Regions from separate parts of the Achromobacter sp. GQ309 genome, predicted to be linked through region 1. Evidence: predicted binding sites of a transcription regulator. Region 1 holds the regulator's gene; each other region holds the start of a gene.
What was found. Region 1 encodes FNR, which switches genes on or off when oxygen is low (the NO sensors DNR and NnrR bind a similar motif). Its sites were predicted from a motif close to TTGATNNNNATCAA; they were not measured.

Region 1 (5,750 bases):
GGTGGCGCCGATGCAATGCAGCTCGCCGCGCGCGAGCGCCGGCTTGAGCATGTTGCCCGCATCCATCGCGCCTTCGGCCTTGCCCGCACCCACCATGGTGTGCAGCTCGTCGATGAACACGATGTTGCGGCCGTCGTCCTGGCCCAGCTCTTTCAGCACGGCCTTCAGGCGCTCTTCGAACTCGCCGCGGAACTTGGCGCCCGCCAGCAGCGCCGCCAGGTCCAGCGACAGCACGCGCTTGCCGCGCAGGGTCTCGGGCACTTCGTCGTTGACGATGCGCTGCGCCAGGCCTTCGACGATGGCGGTCTTGCCGACGCCGGGTTCGCCGATCAGCACGGGATTGTTCTTGGTCCGGCGCTGCAGGATCTGGATGGTGCGGCGGATTTCGTCGTCGCGGCCGATGACCGGATCCAGCTTGCCCTGGCGGGCTCGCTCGGTCAGGTCCAGCGTGTACTTGGAAAGGGCCTCGCGGTTGGCTTCGCCTTCGGCGCCCGACACGTTCTCGCCGCCGCGCACGGCGTCGATCGCCGCTTCCAGGGCCTTTTTCTGCAGGCCCGCGTCGCGCAGAATGCGGCCGGCTTCACCCTTGTCGTCGGCCAGCGCGAGCAGGAAGAGTTCGCTGGCGATATAGGTGTCACCGCGGCGGGAGGCTTCCTTGTCGGTACGGGTCAGCACGCCCTGCAGGTCGCGGCCCACCTGCACGTTGTCTTCGCCCTGCACCTGCGGCAAGCCCTTCAGGGCGGACTCCAGGGCCGGGCCCAGTCGGTTGACCGCCACACCGGCACGCGCCAGCAAACTGCCCGCGCCGCTGTCGGAATCCGACAACAGGGCGGACAGCACGTGGACAGGTTCGATGTAGGGGTGGTCGTTGCGGGCGGCCAGACTTTGGGCGTCTGCCAACGCTTGTTGAAACTTGGTCGTCAGTTTGTCGAATCGCATAATGGTCGTATTGGCTTGTGGGGAGCCTGACCGATCCGTGCCGGCTGGCTCGATAACCTGAATATGTGGCCGGGTGAGACAATTTCAACACCCGGCGCCTCTCATGGTCTTCTTCGACGTGCACCAGCAAACAGAGCAATGAGCATATACGTTTTTGTGTACGGCACCCTACGGGCCGGCGAAATCAACGACCTCGCCCGGGCGGCCGCAGCGCGCGGTTTGCCGGCCGCCAGCCACGTCGGCGCGGCCAGCGTGCCCGGCATGCTGGTCGATTTTGGCGACTGGCCCGGGCTCATCCCCGTGCAGGACGGCCGGCGCGTGCGCGGCGACGTTTTCCAGGTGGAACCGGCGTTGATCGCCCTGATGGACGAGATCGAGGAATATCAGCCCGGCAAGCCCTGCTGCTTCGTGCGCCGCACGGTTACCGCCAGTCTGGAAGGCGCCGGCCCGACCAGTCTGCTGCCCTGCGAGTACTATCCGATCGACCCCGCGTTTCGGGCCGCGGCGGTCGATATCACCGGGGAAGACTGGATTGCTCATCGCCTTTCCAGAACAAAGCAGGACGCCCGGTAAGACACCCGTAGTAACAACGGACTACAATAGACGCCTGTCTCGTGCTTCACACCCGTTCCGGCGCCCGCCGTGCAATGGGCACTCTAAAGGTCATCGTATGCAAAAACGGGTCCCCATTGCCCCTGATGCCGCCCACTGTTCCACGTGCATGCTGGGTCACGTCTGCGTTCCCGTGGGCATGGCAGCCGCCGAAGTCGAAAAGCTGGACGAACTGGTCAAAGAGCGCGTCCGCGTGGAAAAAGGCAAGACGCTCTTTTCGCTGGATCATCCGCTCGACGCCGTCTACGGCGTGCGCTTCGGCAGCTTGAAAACGCAACTTGAAGACGCCACCGGCCAGATCCAGATCACCGGCTTCCATCTGCCCGGCGAGATCGTCGGCATGGACGGCATGCTGGATGGCAAGCACGTGTCGGCCGCCGTGGCCCTCGAAGATTCCGAGGTCTGCGTCATCCGCCTGAACGAAGTCGATCGCGTCGCGTCGCACCTGCCGTCGCTGCAACAGCAATTCCGCCGCCTCATGAGCCGCGAGATCACCCGCTCGCACCAGATGCTGGCGTCGCTGGGCTCCATGCGGTCGGAACAGCGCCTGGCCGCATTTCTGTTGAACCTCTCGCAGCGCTATGCGTCGCTGGGCTACTCGTCCACCGAGTTCGTGCTGCGCATGAGCCGCGAAGAAATCGGCAACTATCTGGGCCTGACGCTGGAAACGGTCAGCCGTCTGTTCTCGCGCTTTGCCCGCGACGGCCTCATCAAGATCAACCAGCGCGAAGTCCGCATCCTGGACCTGCCCGCGCTCAAGCAACTGCTGGGACTCGAAAGCTGCTGAGCGGTCGCCGCGCCATGCGCCGCGCGCCTGCCACATCCCTGACCCGCACGGCGCTGGCGGCCTCGCTCGCCCTGGCCACCCTGCTGGCTTGCGGCGCTGCGCATGCGCAGACGCCGCTGCCCGACCCCTACGACTACGACGAAGCCACGCCCGTGCCCAAGCGCGCGGCGCCGCTGCGCTGGCAGGCGGTTGAACTGGGCCGCCCCGGAAACCGGTACAAGATGCCGGTCTACGCCAACCGGGATCTGGCCAAGGACGACCTGCGCGGCATCAAGCAAGTGCTCATCGTCATCCACGGCGTCAAGCGCGACGCCGACAACTACTACGAAACCGCCGCCGCGCTGGTCGCCGCCGACCCGGCGCGCGCCGGCGACACGCTGGTGCTGGCCCCGCGGTTTTCCGGCTCGATCGACTCGGGCTTCGCGGGCATGGCCGCCTGGCGCAAGGCCAGCTGGGAAGACGGCCAGGAAAGCGTCCAGGCCACGGGCCGGCCCGCCCCCGTCACCTCGTTCCAGGTTTTGGACGACCTGCTGCGCAGCCTGGACGACCGCAAGCGCCTGCCGTCGCTCGCCGGCCTGGTGCTTGCCGGCCATTCGGCCGGCGCGCAGTTGGTGCACCGGTATGCGGTGCTGAACAACGTGGACGGGGTGTTGCGACGCGACGGCCTGACCCTGCGGTACGTGGTCGCCAACCCCTCTTCCTACCTGTACCTGACCAACGAAAGGCCACGCGCCGACGGCAAGGGCTACGCGCCCTACGAGCGCGGCATCTGCCCCACCTACAACCAGTACAAGTACGGCACGGACAAGCTGCCCGCCTACGCCGGCGAATCCGACGATTCCCGCCTCTTCGTGCGCTACGCGGCGCGCGATGTGGTCTACCTGCTGGGCGGCGCGGACAACAACCCCGAGCACCGGCTGCTGGACAAAGCCTGCGGCGCCGAAGCCCAGGGCGCCACCCGGCTGGCGCGCGGCACGGGCTACGTCCAGTACGAGCACGTGCTGGCCGCCCGAGGCTCCAAGCCCGTCCCCCTGCGTCACAGCGCCTTCGAAGTCGGCGGCGTGGGCCACGACGGCAAGCGCATGTTCGGCTCGGTCTGCGGCGTGCGAGCGCTGCTGGGCGGCGACGCCCCGGCCAGCAACACCGCCGCGGCCTGCGACATCATCAAGCCGCGCGGCAAGTAACGCGCTTCACCCCTAGGGAAAGTCCGAAGCCATCGCGCTTGACACGCGCTTGTGGCAGACCTAAAACTTAACCTTATGGTTAAGTTAAATGATGATGGTCTCGATGCCATCTTCTCCGCGCTGGCGGATGGCACGCGCCGCCGGGTGCTGGCGGACCTGGAACAGGGCTCGGCCTCGGTCAGCACCCTGGCCCGACCCCACGCCATATCCCTGCCCGCCTTTATGAAACACCTGCGGGTGCTGGAAGAGGCCGGCCTCATCGCGCGCGCCAAGGACGGGCGGGTCGTGCGCTGCACGCTGTCTCCCGAACCCATGCGCGCCGCCGCCGGCTGGCTGGCACGGTACGAAAGGTTCTGGACCGGCCAACTGGATTCGCTGGCGCGATATCTCTATCACGAAGAGGAAATCCACCCATGGAAAACCGAATCTCCCCCCTCGAGCTGCGGCTCCAGCGCCGCTTCGACGCCCCCGTCGAACGCGTCTGGCGAGCCTGGACCGACCCGCAAGCGCTGATGCGCTGGTTCGGCCCGGCAGGCACGCAACGCGTGTTGCTGGCCGAAACCGATGTGCGCGTGGGCGGCGCCTATGAAGTCGGCTTCATCACCGCAGACGGCGGGGAACACTACGCCAGCGGCCGCTACCAGGAAGTCGCGCTGCATCGCCGTCTGGTGTTCACCTGGGCATGGCGCGACACGCCGCAGGAAACCTCACTGATCACGCTGGACTTCACCTCGGCACACGGGGGCACCGAGCTTGCCTTCCTGCAGACACCGTTCGTCGACGAAGCCACCCGCGACGGCCACGAGAATGGCTGGTCCGGCGCCATGGACCGGCTGGCGGACCACCTGGCCGGCAAGGCCTGAACCTGGCGCCCCGGACCTGTCCGCCGGATCCGAACTTGACCCCCGGGTCCAAGCGCCCGGCACGCAAAGGAGACGCACGATGCAAACCGATCATCCCGTCGTATCCCGCCCCCAATGGACCGTTGCCCGCGAGGCGCTGTTGCGGCGCGAAAAGGAACTGACCCACGCCTCGGACGCCCTGGCCCGCGACCGCATGGCGCTGCCGTGGGTGCGAGTGGACAAGCCATACACCTTTGAGGGCGCGCACGGCATGCAAGGCCTGGATGCCCTGTTCCACGGCAGGCGCCAGCTCATCGTCTATCACTTCATGTTCAGTCCGGACTGGGAGGACGGGTGCGTGGGCTGCTCGCTCCTAGCCGATCACCTGGACAGCGCGCTCATGCACCTGCGGCACCACGACGTGACGGTGGTGGCGGTCTCGCGCGCGCCGTATGCCCGGCTGGCCGCCTTCCAGGCCCGCATGGGCTGGCAGTTTGACTGGTACTCGTCAGCGGGCAGCGACTTCAATTTCGACTTCGAAGCGTCCGTGCCGCAGGCGGATGGCGCCGTCGAGGAACGTCCAGGGACCAGCGCGTTCTTCCGTGATCCCGACGGCGAAATCTTTCACACCTACTCGGCCTTCGAACGCGGCGTGGAGCGCCTGGCGGGGGCCTACAACTACCTCGACATCGCGCCGCTGGGCCGCAACGAAAACGGCCCGTATTTCGATGTTCGCGACTGGGTGCGCCACCATGACCGATACGGCGACACCCCGCGCCAAGCCTGCCACGACCACCGCTAGGCCGCAGGCCACGGCCGGCATGGCTGGCCTGTGGCTGGTGTGCCTGGCGGCCATGGGCGCCGGACTGATTGTGGACACGTGGCGCACGCCCGCCGCGCTGTTGGCCAGCGAGTGCGGTGCGCCGGGAACGCTGGCGCAACTGGCATGGCGGCACGTCGTGCTGATGCCGGCCAGCTCGGCCGCGATGGCGCTGGCGGCGCTGCTGCCCTGGTCTCAGCTGTCCGGGACTCGATGGCCCTGGGTTCAATTGCCTTGGTCCCGAATGCCTCGTATCCGATGGCTCTGGCTGCGGCTGCAAGCCGGCGAACCGCCGCTGGCAAGCCGGGTGCTCTGCCTGGTCCTCATGGCGATCGGTATGGTGCTGGGCGCGCGCCTGGGCGTTCAGACAGCGCAGGCGCTGGGCGCTGCGCCGTTTTGGGGAATGGTGCTGGGCATGGCGGCAGGAATGGCCGCAGGCATGGCTGCGACCCTGTTGCCGGTCGCCGCGGTCAGCGCCTGGCGCCGGTAAGCGGGCGAACCGCGGGCGGCGCCGTCTCGATCAACGCAGCGCCGGGGGCCTGGATTTCCAGCGCCGACGTCGCCTG
Region 2 (5,750 bases), 430 kb from region 1:
GTGCCCACGTGTGCGCCAGCGTAGGGACAGCGCGCGGCCTGCTCGCCGTACTCCGCTTCCTTGTTGGCGTTATGGGGGATGGCGCCTGTGGTGGCGCCCACGGCAGCCGCGCGCTGGAGCGCGGGGTGGGTCGGCTTGCCGGCGGGACCGGTGGCCGGACCGCTGTCGGTATTCATGTAGGCGGTGTCGAGCGCGCCGCCCTTTGCTGGCTTCTTGCTTGCCATGATTTTTTTCTCCTTAATGGGTCAGCATCGTTTCGCGCGCCTGCTCGGCACGGGACGCACCAATGGCGGTTTCCACCTTCTTTACCTCTTCGGGCGGCGGCAGCACGGCCGGGAAGCCCAGCGACTCGATCCACAGCTCGCGCGACCAGCCTTGCGTGTGATACAGGTGATGGTCCTCATCGGTAGCCACGGCGTCATAGGCCTGTTTCAGGATCTTGGCTTCTTCGCCCGATTGCTGCTCGGCAATCAGCCCGATCAGCGACCAGTTGGCGTGGTCCTTGGTCTCTGCCAGCACCACGCATTCGGTCGCCACCAGTTGAGCCGCGGCCGGGTCGCCGGCGTTGATGGCCATCTTCATCGCCCGCACCAGCGATTCGCCCAGGTGACGCACCACGTCGCGGCCCGGCGACTTGGCCTGCGGGTCCAGCTTCAGTTGTTCGAACACCGTCAACAACACACGGCGATGGGTGCGGGTTTCTTCCAGATACCCCAGCCATTCTTTCTTCAGGTCTTCATTGATGGCACAGCTGACCGCAGTCTCGTAAATGGCAAGGCCGCCGATCTCGGTTTCCAGCGCCTGGTACAGCAGCTCCTTGATCTGGCGGGCGTTTCCGGCTTTGCGTTTCATGGTTGGGCTCCTTGTCGTAGGTCATCAACGATGCGCACGGCGGGCGATCGCTTCCGATGGAGGCGCGAACACAGCAATTCGCGTTCCCGAGGCTGCGTCCGCCGAACCGGGCAGGCGATTGCCGCCGTGAGAGCAGTGGCGGCCCGGAAGCTGTGCAGAAAATACAAAGCGCTCCAAAGCCGGACGCCGCGCCGATTCCCGTAGAATCGGGGGCATTACCCACAACAGCGCAAGGGCTTCGCGCCACCCGGCAGGCACAGCGACCCGCGCAACAAAGCAGCCGCATGACCATGAACGACCTCTGCGCCATCGCGATGGCCTTGCTGCTGACCTACGCCGGCATGGCTTGCCTGGCGCTTGCCACCCCCCGTCACTATCACCAGGTCTGGACGCGCAATCCGCACGCCGGCCACACGCGCGTCCTGCGCGGCGCCGGGGTCCTGTTGATGGGGCTGGCCATCCTTCCCTGCGTGGGCCTGTGGGGCGACGTGCTGGGGATGGTGGTCTGGCTGGGCTGGCTGTCCGCAGGCGCGCTGCTGTGGTTCGGCCTGCTGTCATGGGCCCCGCGGCCGGCCGCCGGCACGGCGGCGGTCGCGGTGGCGATTTCCCTGCTGGGCGTGAGCATCGGCTTCTGATCCGGCCGGGCCGGCCGCAGGCGCCGGGTGCGACCGATCGCCGCATTGCGCAAATTCACGACGGTTTTCGGCCATTTGATGCGGGTCAACCGGCATCCAGATCCAGCGGTTCCAGCACCATATGTGGTGATAGAGTCTTCGCACTCCACTACATATGGTGCCAACAATGGAAATCCAACACATCCTCAAGCGTGACGGCCGCGTCGTTGCATTCGATAGCGAGAAGATCGCGCAAGCCATGGCGGCGGCGGGCCAAAGCACCGGGGAGTTGGACCTGCAAGGCGCACGCGCGCTGACCGGCACCGTCATCGCAAAGCTGGACGGCAACGTCTGCCCCGGCGTCGAAACCATTCAGAACCGCGTCGAAGACGTGCTGGTCCAGGCAGGCCACTGGCGCACGGCGCGCGCCTACATCGTCCACCGCGAGCAGCACGCCCGCCTGCGTTCGCTTCGCCATACGCTGGTCGACGTCGAAAGCGCCATGGAAGAGTATCTGGAACAGCGCGATTGGCGCGTCAACGCCAACGCCAACCAGGGCTACAGCCTGGGCGGCCTGATCCTGAACGTCGCCGGCAAGGTCACCGCCAACTACTGGCTCTCCAACGTCTTCACGCCGGAAGCCGGCCAGGCCCACCGCGAAGGCGACATCCACATCCACGACCTGGACATGCTCAGCGGCTACTGCGCCGGCTGGTCGCTGCGCCAGTTGCTGACCGAAGGCTTCAACGGCATTCCCGGCAAGGTCGAGTCCACGCCCCCGAAGCACATGTCGGCCGCTATCGGCCAGATCGTCAACTTCCTGGGCACGCTGCAGAACGAATGGGCCGGCGCGCAGGCGTTCAGCTCGTTCGACACCTACATGGCGCCCTTCATCCGCCGCGACGCGATGACCTACGCGGACGTCAAGCAATCCATCCAGGAACTCATCTTCAACCTGAACGTGCCCAGCCGCTGGGGCACACAAACGCCCTTCACCAACCTCACGTTCGACTGGACCTGCCCGGCAGACCTGAAGGACCAGATCCCTTACGTGGGCGGCGAGGAAATGCCGTTTTCCTACGGCGACCTGCAGGCCGAGATGGACATGATCAACCGCGCGTACATCGAGGTCATGATGGCCGGCGACGCGAAGGGCCGCGTGTTCACGTTCCCCATCCCCACGTACAACATCACGCCCGATTTCGACTGGGACCATCCCAATACCGAGCGCCTCTTTGAAATGACGGCGCGCTACGGATTGCCGTACTTCCAGAATTTCCTGAACTCCGACCTGGAGCCGCACATGGTGCGCTCCATGTGCTGCCGCCTGCAGCTCGACCTGCGCGAACTCCTCAAGCGCGGCAACGGCCTCTTCGGTTCGGCCGAGCAGACCGGGTCGGTCGGCGTGGTGACCGTGAACTGCGCCCGGCTGGGCCATACCTGCCGCGGCGACGAAGCCCGGCTGTTGGAGCGGCTGGACTACCTGCTGGCGCTGGGCCGCGACGTGCTGGAAACGAAGCGCAAGGTCGTGCAGCGCTACATCGACCAGGGCCTCTACCCCTACACCCGCCGTTACCTGGGCACGCTGCGCAACCACTTCAGCACGCTGGGCGTGAACGGCATCAACGAGATGATCCGCAACTTCACGGACGATGCCGAAGACGTGACCACGCCCGCCGGCCACGCCTTTGCGGTGCGCCTCCTGGACCGCGTGCGCCAGCGCATGACCGAATTCCAGGAAGAAACCGGCCACCTCTACAACCTTGAAGCCACGCCGGCCGAGGGCACCACGTACCGCTTCGCCCGCGAAGACCGCAAGCGCTACCCCGGCATCCTGCAAGCGGGTACGGACGCCCAGCCCTACTACACGAACTCCAGCCAGTTGCCGGTGGGCTACACGGACGATCCCTTCCACGCGCTGCAACTGCAGGAAACGCTGCAAAGCAAGTACACGGGCGGCACCGTGCTGCACCTGTACATGAACGAGGCCGTGTCCACCGCCGAGGCCTGCAAGCAACTCGTGCGCCGCGCGCTCACCAACTTCCGCCTGCCTTACATCACGGTCACGCCAACGTTCTCCATCTGCCCGAATCACGGCTACCTGGCCGGGCACCACGAGTTCTGCCCCAAGTGCGACGCCGAACTGCTGGCCAAGCAATCGTCTTGCTGCACCCCGGCCTAGCGTTGCCGGGATCCGGGGCGGTGCGCAACCTTCCGGCGCGCGCCGTCCTTTACCCGCCGGGCAAGCGTCCGGCATCACTTTCCGAGGAAAACCTATGCAAACCTTGACCGCTCCCGTCGCCGCGTCCGCTCCCGCTGTCCAACTGGACGACAGCCAGCGCGTGCGCTGCGAAGTCTGGACCCGGGTGATGGGCTACCACCGCCCGGTTTCTTCCTTCAACACCGGCAAACAGGGCGAATTCAATGAGCGCCGCTTCTTCGTCGAACGCAGTGCCTGAAGGCGGATCGCCCCAGGGCAACTCGCAGGCCGGCGGCGCCGGCCGGCCCGCCGCCCAGGCCATTCGCCTGCTGGCGGATCGGCCGGCCTATGCCGCACCGCCGCAGCCGGTTATCCAGCCCCTGCCCCGGCACTCGCCCGCCGTGGGCGGGCTGGTGCCTTTTTCCACCGTCGACTGGCCCGGCCAACTGGCCGCGGTCGTCTTCATTTCGGGCTGCCCGTGGCGCTGTCACTATTGCCACAACGTCGAACTCCAGACGCGCGCCGCCCGCTATGACTGGCGCGAGGTCCGCGCCTTCCTCGAAACCCGCAAGGGCCTCCTGGACGCCGTTGTGTTCTCAGGCGGAGAGCCGCTGAGCGAGCCGCGCCTGCCCGCCATGATCCGCGACGTCAAACGCATGGGCTACCGCGTGGGCCTGCACACCGCGGGCATCTACCCGCTACGGCTGGCCGACGTGCTGCGTCATCTGGACTGGGTGGGCATGGACATCAAGGCGGACGCCAAGGGTTACGACGACATCACGGGCCGGCGCGATTCCCAGCGACCGGCGCTGGCGTGCCTGACGCAGTTGCTGTCCGCCGGACTGGATTTCGAATGCCGCATCACGTGGCATCCCGACTGGCTGGACGAATCGCGGCTGATGGCGCTGGCGCGGGAACTGGCCCGCCGCGGCGTGCGCCAATTTGCGGTGCAGGCCGCGCGCGCCGCGCCCGGCGCACCCGTCGCGCGAGCGCTCAGCAACCAGGCGCAGGGCGAGCTGCGGCAGGCCTTTCAGGAATTCTCCTATCGCTGATCCAGATGCGCAGCCAGGGTGGCGTGGAAGCGCGGCGACACCACGGCGCCCACATTGCAGCGGGACCACGGCGACACCGCCGTGGGATCCACGCTGAACACGCGACCCGGCGCCATGATGACCTTCTCGGGCATCAGCGCCGCGGCCAGCGTCAGCGAATCCGCCACGCCGGGAAACGCAGCCCACAGATACAACGAACTGGTCGGCCGCGTGAACACCTGCGCGCCCAGCGAATCCAGCACCTGCAACGCCTGGCCGGTCGCAGCTTCCAGCCGCTGCCGCAGACGCACCAGATGCCGCTCGTAATGGCCCTCGCGCAGCATCACGTCCACCATGCGCTCGCAATATTCAGAACTGCTGACGTGCACCAGCGCCTTCAGATCGGCCAGGTCGCTTGCCAGCGCGGCGTTGCACGCGATGAAACCCACGCGCAACGCCGCCGAGAAAGACTTCGAGAAGCTGCCGATGTAGATGGTGCGCTCAAGCTGATCCAGCGCCGATAGCCTGACCGACGACGTGGGCTTGAAGTCCGCCAGGGGGTCGTTTTCGACCACCATCAGGTTGTAGCGCTCTGACAGTTGCAGGATCTTGTAGGCCTTGGCGGGCGACATGTCCGAGCCGGTGGGATTGTGCGCGATCGACTGCGTAAAGAAGAGGCGCGGCTTTTCGCGCTGCAGCAACGATTCCAGTGCAACGACGTCCGGCCCGTCAGGCAGGCGCGGCACGCCCAGCATTCGCACGCCGGCCAGCTTCAGCTTGCCAAAGAGCGGGTAGTAGCCGGGATTGTCCACCAGCACCGTCGACCCCGGCGGCAGGAAGTAGCGGATCACCAGATCCATTGCCTCGTTGGCGCCATGCGTCAGCACCAGTTGCGACGGCGTGGTGTTGATGCCCACGTCGCCCAGCTTGCGGACCAGGCTTTCGCGCAGCGGCGCATAGCCAAATCGGCTGCCGTAGCGGAACAGCGCGCCCAGCCCCGTGCGCACCACCTTCTGGTGATACCGATCCATGCGCATGTCCGCCAGCCACTCC
Region 3 (5,750 bases), on a different contig from region 1:
TGTACGGCGAGGAGATCTGACCGGCCGCACCGGCGGAGAGGAGTTCGTCGCCGTGCTTCTTGAATCGGAAGTGGCGGATGTGATGGTTCTTGCGGAGCGGCTGCGCGCCAGCATCGAAAGCCAGCCAATCCACGTCACCGGCCGCGATGGGCCGCTGCGCTGCACGGTCACGATTGGCGTGTCAGCGCGCTTTCATGGAGCGGATGGTTTGGAGGAGGCGCTCCGAGAGGCGGATGGGGCGCTTTATCGGGGGAAGGCTGGGGGGCGGAATCGGGTGGAAGTGGGCGGTGGTGACGGCGAAAGGGCGATTGCCGGAGTCACGCTGCCTCCCACAATGCCGCTGTCAGACCCAGCAACAGCAGTATCGCCGACGAGATAAACCATCGCACGGTTTTCCGGTATTCATCCTCGGCTTCATCTTCCAAACGCAAGGCGCGGCAAAGCGCAATTATCTGCAGCAGGATCGCGACCAATAAGAACACGCCCGGCAGCACGGATAGCACGCTCCAATCGCCCGGCGCGTCGAAGCCCCAGAAACGCAGGAAACCCAGCGAAAAGCCCAGCAATACGGTGATGGCCGTAATCAATCCAGCCCGAAAGCCCTGGGGCAGGTCGCGTGACCTGTGGCTGCGGGGCCGTACCAAATCCTCGTCTGGCGTTTCCGGTGTCATCATCGAGATACTCCGCACTGAGTACGCTACGGCCCACCCGCTACCGGTTCATGTGGGGGCGAAAGCGGAACTCCTGCCTTCGCGCGGGGCGAGGTTGAACGGATTATGGCTGATAACGCAGTGCACAGGGGCTGTTGACCTCGCCGTGTCGCAGCCCTGTGCCTTGCTTGCAGTTGCCCACGCTCGCCAGCCACCCCGGCCACGGCCGCCAACATCATCCTTCGCACTGAACATCAACGGCAAGGATCTCTTCTCTGCGGTCTAGGGCGAGGGGAAGCTGAGCGACTCCAGCATTCTTCGCCCGACGCGCTCAGCCGGCCGGTACAAGCCTTCTCGAACCGCCATAAAGCGCCAGCTTCCCAACCCAGCAGCCCAGCACCAGCAGCGCTGCATACACCACGAGCATCACGACCGCCACCAAGTTGGAATCCGCTGCGCGTATCAATTGGTCCCATGTCATCGCCCGAATCGCGAGAAAGCCCAGGCCAACCCCCAGCACCTGTGCCAGCCAGAAGGCGAGCGTGCCCAGGGCGACAGCTCGCCCTTGACGCGCAGCGCCGATCGGGCGCGGCAGGATTCTCAGGCAGACGACCGTGCAAAGCACCAGAAGCAGGGCGGGCAGGATCAGGAAACCCAGCGCGTATTGCAGCCGGCCGACGGTGAGCGATTGCGCGTTCAGGTAGCTGCCCATGGCGATGCACACGCTCAGTTGCCAGCCCAGGATCATCAAACCGGCACTCCAGGCCGCGTGGCGTTGTTCATACGCCGGACCACCGGCTTGGTCCGCAGGCTGCACGGTTCGCGCGGCGATGCGCACGGCGAGATATGCGCCCAGGACTTCCAAGGCAACGGCCAGGGCACCGAGGAACAGGCCTAGCGTCAAGAATTTGTTGGCCGTGCCAGCGTGTTGCGCGGCGTACAGGACCAGCACGCTTTGCAGATAGATCATGAGGGCCGACACGGCCAGCGAGAACACCAGCGTCAAGATGATGACGATGCCGAAAAGCTTTCCCGGCGCGTTCACGGCGTGCGTACTTTGTTGCCGCAGCCAGCGATGCGTGGTGCTCCATACGGTCAAACCGACAAAGATGGACGAGGCCGCGATGTTTGCCAGAAATGGCACCAGGTACTGCGGAAGGCTGAACGTCTCGCGCAGTTGCGCGGATTCGGGCAATCCGATCAACGTGTGGCCTTGCAGCAGCGCGGCGTAGGCCACGCGCACGATGACGACTGTCAATGCCAGACGCAAAGCAAGAGAGCAGGGGGAACGGGCGGGAGCGGTCATCGACGTTGTGCGGAAGTAGCCGGAGACAGCGGCGGAAGAATTAGGGATCGACCATAGCACGGCGCTGCCGCAGAACGTCATACCGCGCCGCGACGCGCCGCCTCATGATCTGCATGGTCCCCAAACGCGACCGCGCCCGCATGCCGGTAACTGGCATGCGGGCGCGGGGTCACTGGCGGAGCGTTCGCCTCAATGCATCTGCCCGTACTTCCCAGCGTTGAAGTCCTGGATCGCCTCGACGATTTCCGCTTGCGAGTTCATCACAAAGGGCCCGTAGCCAACGACCGGCTCATCGATCGGCTCGCCGCTCAGGATCAGGAACACGGCGTCGTTATTCGCTTCGACCGTGATGTCCTCCCCCTCTTGCGAGAACAGCGCCAACTGCGCATCCCGCGCAACGGCTTCGCCGTTCACCAGGACCGTACCGCGCAGCATGACGAGCATGCTGTTGCGGCCCGCCGGAATCGGGAAGGTCGCCGTCTTACCCGCCGCCAGCTTCACATCCCAGACGTCCATCGGCGTAAACGTCCGCGCCGGACCCGTCTGGCCTCCGTAGCTGCCCGCGATCACGCGCAGCGAACCCGCGTCATCCGGCAGCGCCACGACCGGGATGTCCGCATTGAGAATGCCCTGATAGCCGGCCGGCGCCTTCTTGTCCTTGGCGGGCAGGTTGACCCAGAGCTGCACCATCTCCAGTTTTCCGCCCGTGCGGGTGAAGGCGTGGGAATGGAATTCCTCGTGCAGGATGCCGGAAGCCGCCGTCATCCACTGGACGTCGCCGGGGCCGATGACGCCGCCGTTGCCGGTGGAGTCGCGGTGTTCGACTTCGCCGCTGTAGACGATGGTCACGGTTTCGAAGCCGCGATGCGGGTGCTGGCCGACGCCGCGGGGCTGGCTGGCAGGGCCGAATTCGGCGGGGCCGGCGTAGTCCAGCAGCAGGAACGGGCTGGTGTCGCGGCCCTTGTCGTTGTACGAGAACATGGAGCGCACCGGAAATCCGTCGCCCACCCAGTGGGGACGGGGGCTGGCGTGCACGCCGAGGATCTTCTTCATGGTGAGGTTTCCTGTTGCGCGGCCCCTTCGGGGCCGTTCGTCATAGGCAAGAAGATAAGGGCGGAATGCCGATATCGGTAGTGCCCGTGGCTGATAAGCACTGTTCCATGCGGCGAACGATCATCACGGGGCGGCAGGGCACGCCCGCGCCGGGCGGGTATCCTTCCGGGCATGGACAAGATCAGGGACGAAACCGCGGCGGCGCGGTTTGAGACGGTGGTGACGGGATTTGCCCCGGTCGTGGGGGAGGGTGCGCGCGTGCTGGTGCTGGGCTCCATGCCCGGCGTGGCCTCGCTGCGGCAGGTGCAGTACTACGCGCATCCGCGCAATGCGTTCTGGCCCCTGGCAGCGCGGATCTTCGGGTTTGATTCGGGCCTGGCCTACGACGAGCGCTTGCGTGCGTTGCAGGCTAACGGCGTGGCGCTGTGGGATGTGTTGCGGGCCTGCGAGCGGCCGGGCAGTCTGGATGCCGACATCCGGGGCGATACGTTGGTGCCGAACGATTTCCAGGCATTCCTGACCCGCCATCCGTCCATCGTGCGCATCTGCTTCAACGGCGCGAAGGCCGCGGCAATGTTCCGGCGGCATGTGCTGCCGACGTTGCAGGCGCCCGGGCTCGACATTTACGAGCTGCCCTCGACCAGTCCCGCCCATGCGGCGGCCAGTTTCGAACAGAAACTGACGGCGTGGGCGCCGGCATTGAAACTCCCGACGCGCTGAATCAGCAAGCCACGGTCAGGCGGCATAACCCCGACTATTCGCTGCGCAGCCCTTCCGCAAGCCGCGCCTGCGCAACCCCCACCGCCGCCTCAACTCCGTCCCCCAATTGACAGATATCAAGGCTCTATATAACTACAGGTGATAAGTTAATTTCCGTAACACTTAAACGTTTCGGAGTTTAACGATGCGCACCCCCCACAGCCCCCCGGAAACGCCGCTCCCGGGCAAACGCGGTTTCCTGAAAGGGCTCCTAGGCCTGGGCGCCGCCGCCTCGGTCATTCCCATCCACGCCGAGGCCGCGCCGGGTCTCAATGGCCAACCGCCGCGCCGGCCTGGCATGGCCGGCAAGCGCTACGGCATGGTCGTCGACATGCGCAAGTGCATCGGCTGCCAGTCCTGTACGGTGAGCTGTTCGCTGGAAAACGTACCGCCCATCGGACAGTTCCGCACCACCGTCCTGCAGTACGAAGTCACGCCCGATACCGGCGGCCCCTGTTCGATGGTCATGCTGCCGCGCCTGTGCAACCACTGCGACAAGCCGCCCTGTGTGCCGGTCTGTCCGGTGCAGGCCACGTTTCAGCGCGAGGACGGCATCGTGCTGGTCGATAACGCGCGCTGCGTGGGTTGCGGCTATTGCGTGCAGGCCTGTCCCTATGACGCCCGCTTCATCAATCACGAGACCCAGACTGCGGACAAATGCACGTTCTGCGAGCACCGGCTGGAAGCCGGACTGCTGCCGGCATGCGTGGAAAGCTGTGTGGGCGGCGCGCGCGTGATCGGGGACATGAACGATCCGGACAGCGCGATATCCCGGCTGCTGGCCGAACACAAGGCCGACATCAAGGTGCTCAAGCCCGAGATGAAGACCGATCCCCACGTCTTTTACATCGGCCTGCCCGATGCGTTCGTGCACCAGGTCGACGGCCAGGCCGGCGTGCGCCTGGCGGGTGGTCACTGACACGGAAGGGGAGACTCTCATGCGAATTTCTGAATTGCTCACGCCGGTATACGACGCTGCCTGGTTGCCCTGGGCCGTGCAGTATTTCTTTCTGATCGGCATCAGCGCGACCACCGCGCTGACCGCCGCCTTTGCGACGTTCGGGCGGGCGGATTCCGCCCCGCGCCGCTTGCTGCCGGCGGCGGTGACGGTGCTGCTGGTCAGCGCCATCGCCGCGCCGGTGTCGTTGCTGGCCGACCTGCATCAGCCCGGCCGTTTCTGGCACTTCTATGCGGACATCACGCCGTGGTCGTGGATGTGGCTGGGGGCGTTGCTGCTGCCGGTCTTTGTGACGCTGGCGCTGCTGTTCTGCGCGGCGTGGTGGTGGGGGCGGATCGGGTGGCTGCGGGGGGTGGCGGCGGCGCTGGCGCTGTCGGCGCTGTCCATCCTGGTCTACACCGGGGCCGAGGTGATGGTGCTGCGCTCGCGGCCGTTGTGGCACACCGTGTTTCTGCCCGTGAACTTTGCGCTGACGGCCTGGCTGGGCGCGCTGGGCGCGATGTTCCTGGTGGGCCGCTGGCTGCCCGGCGGACTGCGCGCGTTGCCGGTGGAGATGCTGCGCCGGCTCAGCGTGACCGCGGTCGTGCTGATGGCGCTGGGCGCGGGGGCGTGGGTGCTGCTGGGCCTGCTGGGGCTGGATCCGTCCTTCGACGCTGCACTGCGGCTGTTTGCGGACTTTCCGATCTGGCGACTGAGCCTGGCGGGCGCCGTGATTACGGCCTTCTGCATCGTCGCACTGTTGCAACGGCCGGCGCGCACGCTGGCGTCGCCGCTGCCGTCCGCCGCGCTGGCGCTGACGATGCTGGGCGCGGCGTGGATTTTCCGCTGGGTGGTTTTCATGAGCGTGCAGGGCGTGCCCAAGTACGGCGCAGGACTCTACCTGTACGACATGCCGTGGGGCAGCGACGGGCTGCTCGGCATGGTGGGCGTGTTGGGGCTGTGCGTGGCGCTGATCACCGCCGTCACCTGGGCCCTGGACATCTTCCCCGCGCGCGCACGCGCCGTGGCCGCCTGAGCGCGCGCC
Region 4 (5,750 bases), on a different contig from region 1:
CCTATGACATCGTCGTGTACCAGATCGGCGCACTGGCCGGCGTGGCGGCCTCGCAGGGCGCGCGGCTGCATCACGTGAAGGCGCACGGCGCCCTCTACAACATGGCAGCCAAGGACGAACCGCTGGCAAAAGCCATCTGCCAGGCGGTCAAGGACGTGGACGCCTCGCTGATCCTGTACGGGCTGGCGGGCAGCAAACTGATCGATGCGGCGCGCGCCGTTGGGCTGTCGGCCGCCAATGAAGTCTTCGCGGACCGCTCCTACCAGAACGACGGTTCTCTTACCCCGCGCACGCGCGCAGGCGCCATGATCGAAGACGTGGATGTGGCCGTCGCGCAGGTGGTGCGGATGGTGCGGGAAGGGTTGGTGCGGTCGGTGGACGGCAAGGATGTGCCGGTGCAGGCCGACACGCTTTGCATCCATGGCGACCAGCCCAACGCGCTGGTCTTTGCCAATGGCATCCGCAGCGCGCTGGAGCAGGCGGGCATCGAGGTGCGCACGCCGCCCCGCGGCTAAGGCGGGCGCAATAGCTAGGCGTCCTCGAGCGATGCCTCGCGGTACGCCCGCACGATGTCGGGCAGCACCTGCACCACGTACTTGCGCGTCAACGCCGCGGCGTGGTCGAAATCCCGGACGCGCAGGGCCTGGATGACGCCTTCCGTATAGATCGGAATCCTGTTGGCCTCCAGTGACCTGCTGGCCAGCATGTGGCGCAACGGCTCGATCTGTTCGTACACCTTGCCGAGCATGCTGGTCAGCGGCGCATTGCCGGTAAAGCGCGCGGCGGCCAGGTAAAAATCGCGCGAGGCGGCAATGAAGCCGCGCCCATCGAAGCGGCCCATCGCGGCGACGATCGCCTCATGCTGTGTGGTCAGTTCGGCCACCAGCGCGCTCAGATCGGGCATCTCGGCGACCTGCCGGATGCAATAGGCTTCCAGCTCCGCGCGCAGCATGTACAGATGGCGGATCTGGGTTTCGGTGTAGAGGGTGACCCGGAACCCCTTGCGCTGGATGTGCGTCACCAGCCCGCTCAGTTCCAACAGACGCAGCGCTTCCCGGATGGGGCTGCGGCTGGTGCCGAAGCGCTGTTCCAGTTCCTGTTCCCGTAACGGCTGCCCGGGCCGGATAGTGCCGTTCACTATCAACTCACGAATCTGTTCCTGTAGGAAATACGGAATCGTGGCGGGCGCTTTGACGTCCAATCGGCTCCCCTTTTACTGCGTATGCAAGCTATGAGACCCAGACAAGATACTAGAAATCTATTGAAACAGAAATAGAAATAATGTTTCACACAATAGACACGGCATCGCATGGCCGTCTGCGGGCAGGGCGGGAAGGATGAATTTGACCGCCTGGCGCGGTCAGTCCCAGTCGTCGCGGTAGACGAATTTGGGCATTTGCCAGTTGAAGCGCAGGGCCATGAGGCGCATGGTCAGCCCCGCGGCCAGCGCGATGGGCACCGACGCGTTGGCCGACAGGCCGAGCGACATCGAGCCCAGATACAGTGCGCCGGTCACCAGCGACACGCTGGCGTAGAGTTCCTTGCGGAACAGCAGCGGCACCTCGTTGCACAGCACGTCGCGCAGCACCCCGCCGGCGCACCCGGTGATCATGCCGCTGATCAGCACGACGGTGATCGGCAACTGCATCATCTGCGCCACCTGGCAGCCGATGACCGTGAACGCCACCAGACCCAGCGCGTCAGCCAGCAGGAACACGCTGCGCAAGCGGCGCATGACCGGCGCGATCAGCGCGGTCAGGATCGCTGCCCCGCCCGTCATCCACAGGTACTCGGGATGCACGACCCAGGTCAGCGGATAGTGCCCCAGCAGCACGTCGCGCAGCGATCCGCCGCCCAGCGCCGTCACGCACGCGATGATGCAGACGCCCATCCAGTCCATGTCGCGCCGCCCCGCCGACAGTGCGGCCGTCATGGCTTCGGCAACGATGGCGACCAGGTACAGCGTGTGCAGCAGGGCGGGCGACAGATCGGTAAACATACGTGGGGGGGGTAGCTTGGGCAGGCCCCATTGTATTGAGCCTTGCCGGCGGGCGCGCCATTGCCTGCGCGCGCATCATCCCGTACCCTCAAACCTGCGTTGACAACGATCAACTCCGGTCTCGTTTCGCGGCGAGACAATGGAGACGTGCCCGACCGGGCGCTACTGGGCCAGGCAGCGCGGACGCGGGAGCCGCCCCTCTGGCCGTAACCGGGAGATTAGGTATGACCCAGCAAATTGGCCCCATCCTTCTGGCCACCGACCTGAGTGCGCGCGGCGACAGAGCCCTCGACCGCGCCCTGCAGTTGACCAAGGAACTGAACACCAAGCTGATCATGCTGCATGTCATGGAATCCCATGCCACGCCGCTCACCACCCCCGTCTGGCGCCGCCTGTCGCCGGACCACAAGGCCCTCGTCGAACGCGAACTCGCCGAAGACGTCGCCGCCGCCAACGTGCCGGCGGAAGTCGTGGTCACCAAGGGCGACCCCGTCGCCAGCATCATGGAAACCGCCGACGCGTATGGCTGCTCGCTGATCGTGGCCGGCATCGCCCGCCAGGAAACGCTGGGCCGCCTGCTGCTCGGCACCACGGTCGAAAAGCTGGCCCGCCAGGCGCGTCAGCCCGTGCTGGTGGTCAAGAACCGCCCCCGCCGGCCCTACCGCGACGTACTGGTCGCCACCGACTTCTCGGACGGTTCGCGCCAGGCGCTGCGCGCCGCGCTGCAACTGGTGCCCAATGCGGACATCACCTTGTTCAACGCGTATGAAGTGCCGTTCCAGAGCGTGAGCAAGCCGGACGACGGCGTCGTCGACAACCTGTATCGAACCGCCGAACAGTGCGCCGAGCGTTTCATCGCCGAAACGCCCGAACTTCCCAAGGGCCGCCCGACCAAGGTCGTGCTCGAAGCCGGCCAGCCCGAAACCGTGCTGTCCGACTACTCGTTCAACCACCGCTCCGACTTGGTCGTCACCGGCACCCACGGCCGCACCGGCATCCTGCGCACCGCCATCGGCAGCGTGGCCGAGCGGCTGCTGGAATCCCTGCCCAGCGACGTGCTGATCGTCCGGCTGAGCGGCGAAGAATAGGTTTTCGGCCAGCAAAAAGGCGGCGCTTGTGCGCCGCCTTTTTTTGCGATCGGTCGGCTACGACTCGCCCTGCTTTTCCATGGTCTCGATCGTGCCGCGCAGCTTGCGCAGCAGCACGAGTCCCGGCAGGGCAATGGCCACCGTCAGCAGGAAGAACCCGGGCCATCCCAGGTATTCGACCAGCGGCGGCGTCAACGGGCCGGCCAGATAGGTGCGGCCCACGGCCGACAGCGCCGACAGCAGCGCAAATTGTGTGGCGGAGAACCGCTGGTGGCACAGCGCCATCAGCAGACCCACGAATGACGCCGTGCCCAGGCCGCCGCACAGGTTCTCGATGCCCACGCCGGTTGCCATCAGCCACAGGTTTTTCGGGCTGACCGCGATCAGCCAGTACGCCAGATTCGACACTGCCTGCAAGAGGCCGAACGCCATCAGCGACCGGTACAGCCCCCAGCGCGCCATCAGCGACCCGCCCGCCAGCGCGCCAATGATGGTGGCCGCCAGCCCCAGCACCTTGTTCACGGTGCCGACCTCTGTCGGCGTGAACCCCGCGCCGCGGATCAGAAACGTGGTGGACAGGGCCCCGGCGAACGCGTCGCCCAGTTTGTACAGCACGATCAGCAGCAGCACTTCCATCGCGCCACGGCGCATGAAGAATTCGCGGAGCGGCTCATTCACCGCCTCGCGCAGGGTGCGCGGCGGACGCGCGATGTGCTCGGGCTCGGGCGCCCACAGCGTGGCCAGTGCGCATAGCAGCATCAGCCCGCCCATCACCATATAGGTGTTGCCCCACCCTATCCACTGATCCGCCATGATCAGCGCCAGACCGCCGGACGCGATCATGGCAAGCCGGTATCCCATGACCCGGATGGCCGCGCCCGCGCCGCGCTCGTCCTTGCGCAGCACGTCCGTGCAATAGGCGTCGAAGGCGATGTCCTGCGTGGCGGACAGAAAGGCAACCAGCACGGCCAGCACGGCCAGCGCCATCAGCGTGGACGACGGCGAAAGCGTGCCCATCGCCATGATGGCCACCGCCAGCAGCAGCTGCGTCACGAGCATCCAGCCACGGCGCCGGCCCAGCACAGGCGGCGCAAACCGGTCGACGAACGGCGCCCAGAGGAATTTGATGGTGTAGGCCGTGCCTACCAGGGTGAGGAAACCGATTTCCTGCAGCGGCACGCCTTCGACGGTGGCCCAGGCCTGCAAGGTGCCGCTGGTCAGGGCCAGCGGCAGCCCGCTGGCAAAGCCCAGCACCAGCAAGGGGGCAACGCGCGGGCTGGTGTAGACGTTGGATACAGCGGTGATGACGGTCTCCTGAAACTTGGCCAGCGGCGTCACGGGCGCCGGCCGCGGGCTTGCGGCATTTTAGGGCCTGTTGCCCCGCGCCGTCAGGAGGATGCGTGTCGGAATGTCAGGGGGATGATTGTCAGGGCGAAGCAAAGCGGTACACGGCCAGCGTGCTGCGCCAGCTGGGGAACGCCTTCACTTCCTTGCCTTCGTTGAAGGTGGCGCGTTCCAGGATGCGCAGGCCCACTTCGCCCGCAAGCTGTTCGAAATCGCGCAACGTGCACAGATGGATGTTCGGCGTGTTGTACCACTGGTACGGCATCTGCCCCGTCACGGGCATGCGGCCGCGCAGGATGGCCCAGCCGTGCGGCCAGTAGCCGAAGTTGGGAAACGACACCACGCCGTAGCGCGCCACGCGGGCCATTTCGCGCAGGATGTGCTCCGTGCGGTGCATGGACTGCAGCGTCTGCGACAGCACGACGGTGTCGAACTGCTTGTCGTCAAAGAGCGCCAGGCCGTCTTCCAGGTTCTGCTGGATGACCTCGACGCCGCGACGCACGCAGGCGATCACGCAGGTGTCGTCGAGTTCGACGCCGGCTCCCTTGACCTGGCGATGGTCGCGCAGGTGCGCCAGCAGCGCGCCGTCGCCGCACCCCAGGTCCAGGACGCGGCTGCCCGGCTCGATCCAGCCGGCAATGCGCGCCAGGTCGGGCCGCAGCGCGCTGTGGGCATAGCGGGGAGTCACGGAAGTCATTCGGAGCATCCTTCAATCGGGGCGGCGGCTTGCAGGCCCAGCTCGCGCGCGATGCGTTCGTAGTAGCCGCGCACCACCGCGTGATAGCGCGCGTCTTCCAGCAGGAAGGCGTCGTGGCCGTGCGGCGCGTCGATCTCGGCGTACGTGACGGGACTGGCGTTTTTCAGCAGCGCCCGCACGATCTCGCGCGACCGCTCCGGCGGGAAGCGCCAGTCGGTCGAAAACGACACCAGCAGGAAGTTCGACTTGGCAGGCGCCAGGGCGCGCGCCAGATCGCCGCCCGTGGTGCGAGCCGGATCAAAGTAGTCCAGCGCGCGCGTGATCAGCAGGTAGGTGTTGGCGTCGAAATAGCGCGTGAACTTCTCGCCCTGGTAACGCAGATACGACTCGACCTCGAACTCGACGTCGTAGCCGTAGCGGTACGCACCGTTCTCGGCGGGTGCGCGTTGGGCGCGGCCGAATTTTTCGGCCATGTCGTCGTCGGACAGGTACGTGATGTGGCCGATCATGCGCGCGACCGACAGGCCGCGGCGCGGCACGGTGTCCTGCGCGTAGTAGTCGCCGCCGTGGAAATCCGGGTCGGTGATGATGGCGCGGCGGGCCACTTCGTTAAAGCCGATGT

Region 2: the regulator FNR is predicted to act here: its motif matches at 1,563-1,576, upstream of AC6CIE_RS04485 (ribonucleoside triphosphate reductase).
Region 3: the regulator FNR is predicted to act here: its motif matches at 3,836-3,849, upstream of dsrO (sulfate reduction electron transfer complex DsrMKJOP subunit DsrO).
Region 4: the regulator FNR is predicted to act here: its motif matches at 2,099-2,112, upstream of AC6CIE_RS15120 (universal stress protein).

The regions. Positions count from the first base shown of each region.
Region 1 is NZ_JCAXDP010000001.1:527,654-533,403, reverse strand. Features, by position in the region: gene clpB (ATP-dependent chaperone ClpB) at 1-939, opposite strand, end outside; gene AC6CIE_RS02505 (gamma-glutamylcyclotransferase family protein) at 1,078-1,512, shown strand; gene fnr (fumarate/nitrate reduction transcriptional regulator Fnr) at 1,610-2,338, shown strand; gene AC6CIE_RS02495 (hypothetical protein) at 2,353-3,522, shown strand; gene AC6CIE_RS02490 (ArsR/SmtB family transcription factor) at 3,598-4,035, shown strand; gene AC6CIE_RS02485 (SRPBCC family protein) at 3,936-4,385, shown strand; gene AC6CIE_RS02480 (DUF899 domain-containing protein) at 4,465-5,166, shown strand; gene AC6CIE_RS02475 (hypothetical protein) at 5,117-5,674, shown strand; gene AC6CIE_RS02470 (2Fe-2S iron-sulfur cluster-binding protein) at 5,655-5,750, opposite strand, start outside.
Region 2 is NZ_JCAXDP010000001.1:962,085-967,834, reverse strand. Features, by position in the region: gene AC6CIE_RS04500 (catalase) at 1-224, opposite strand, end outside; gene AC6CIE_RS04495 (hypothetical protein) at 238-852, opposite strand; gene AC6CIE_RS04490 (DUF3325 domain-containing protein) at 1,137-1,487, shown strand; gene AC6CIE_RS04485 (ribonucleoside triphosphate reductase) at 1,654-3,648, shown strand; gene nrdD (anaerobic ribonucleoside-triphosphate reductase) at 3,743-3,925, shown strand; gene AC6CIE_RS04475 (anaerobic ribonucleoside-triphosphate reductase activating protein) at 3,891-4,718, shown strand; gene AC6CIE_RS04470 (aminotransferase-like domain-containing protein) at 4,709-5,750, opposite strand, start outside.
Region 3 is NZ_JCAXDP010000007.1:41,559-47,308, reverse strand. Features, by position in the region: gene AC6CIE_RS21350 (sensor domain-containing diguanylate cyclase) at 1-379, shown strand, start outside; gene AC6CIE_RS21345 (hypothetical protein) at 318-674, opposite strand; gene AC6CIE_RS21340 (hypothetical protein) at 982-2,037, opposite strand; gene AC6CIE_RS21335 (pirin family protein) at 2,146-3,009, opposite strand; gene AC6CIE_RS21330 (DNA-deoxyinosine glycosylase) at 3,181-3,729, shown strand; gene dsrO (sulfate reduction electron transfer complex DsrMKJOP subunit DsrO) at 3,914-4,687, shown strand; gene nrfD (NrfD/PsrC family molybdoenzyme membrane anchor subunit) at 4,707-5,741, shown strand.
Region 4 is NZ_JCAXDP010000004.1:402,892-408,641, reverse strand. Features, by position in the region: gene AC6CIE_RS15135 (LamB/YcsF family protein) at 1-515, shown strand, start outside; gene AC6CIE_RS15130 (GntR family transcriptional regulator) at 530-1,201, opposite strand; gene AC6CIE_RS15125 (trimeric intracellular cation channel family protein) at 1,361-1,999, opposite strand; gene AC6CIE_RS15120 (universal stress protein) at 2,224-3,087, shown strand; gene AC6CIE_RS15115 (muropeptide transporter) at 3,145-4,425, opposite strand; gene metW (methionine biosynthesis protein MetW) at 4,514-5,128, opposite strand; gene metX (homoserine O-succinyltransferase MetX) at 5,125-5,750, opposite strand, start outside.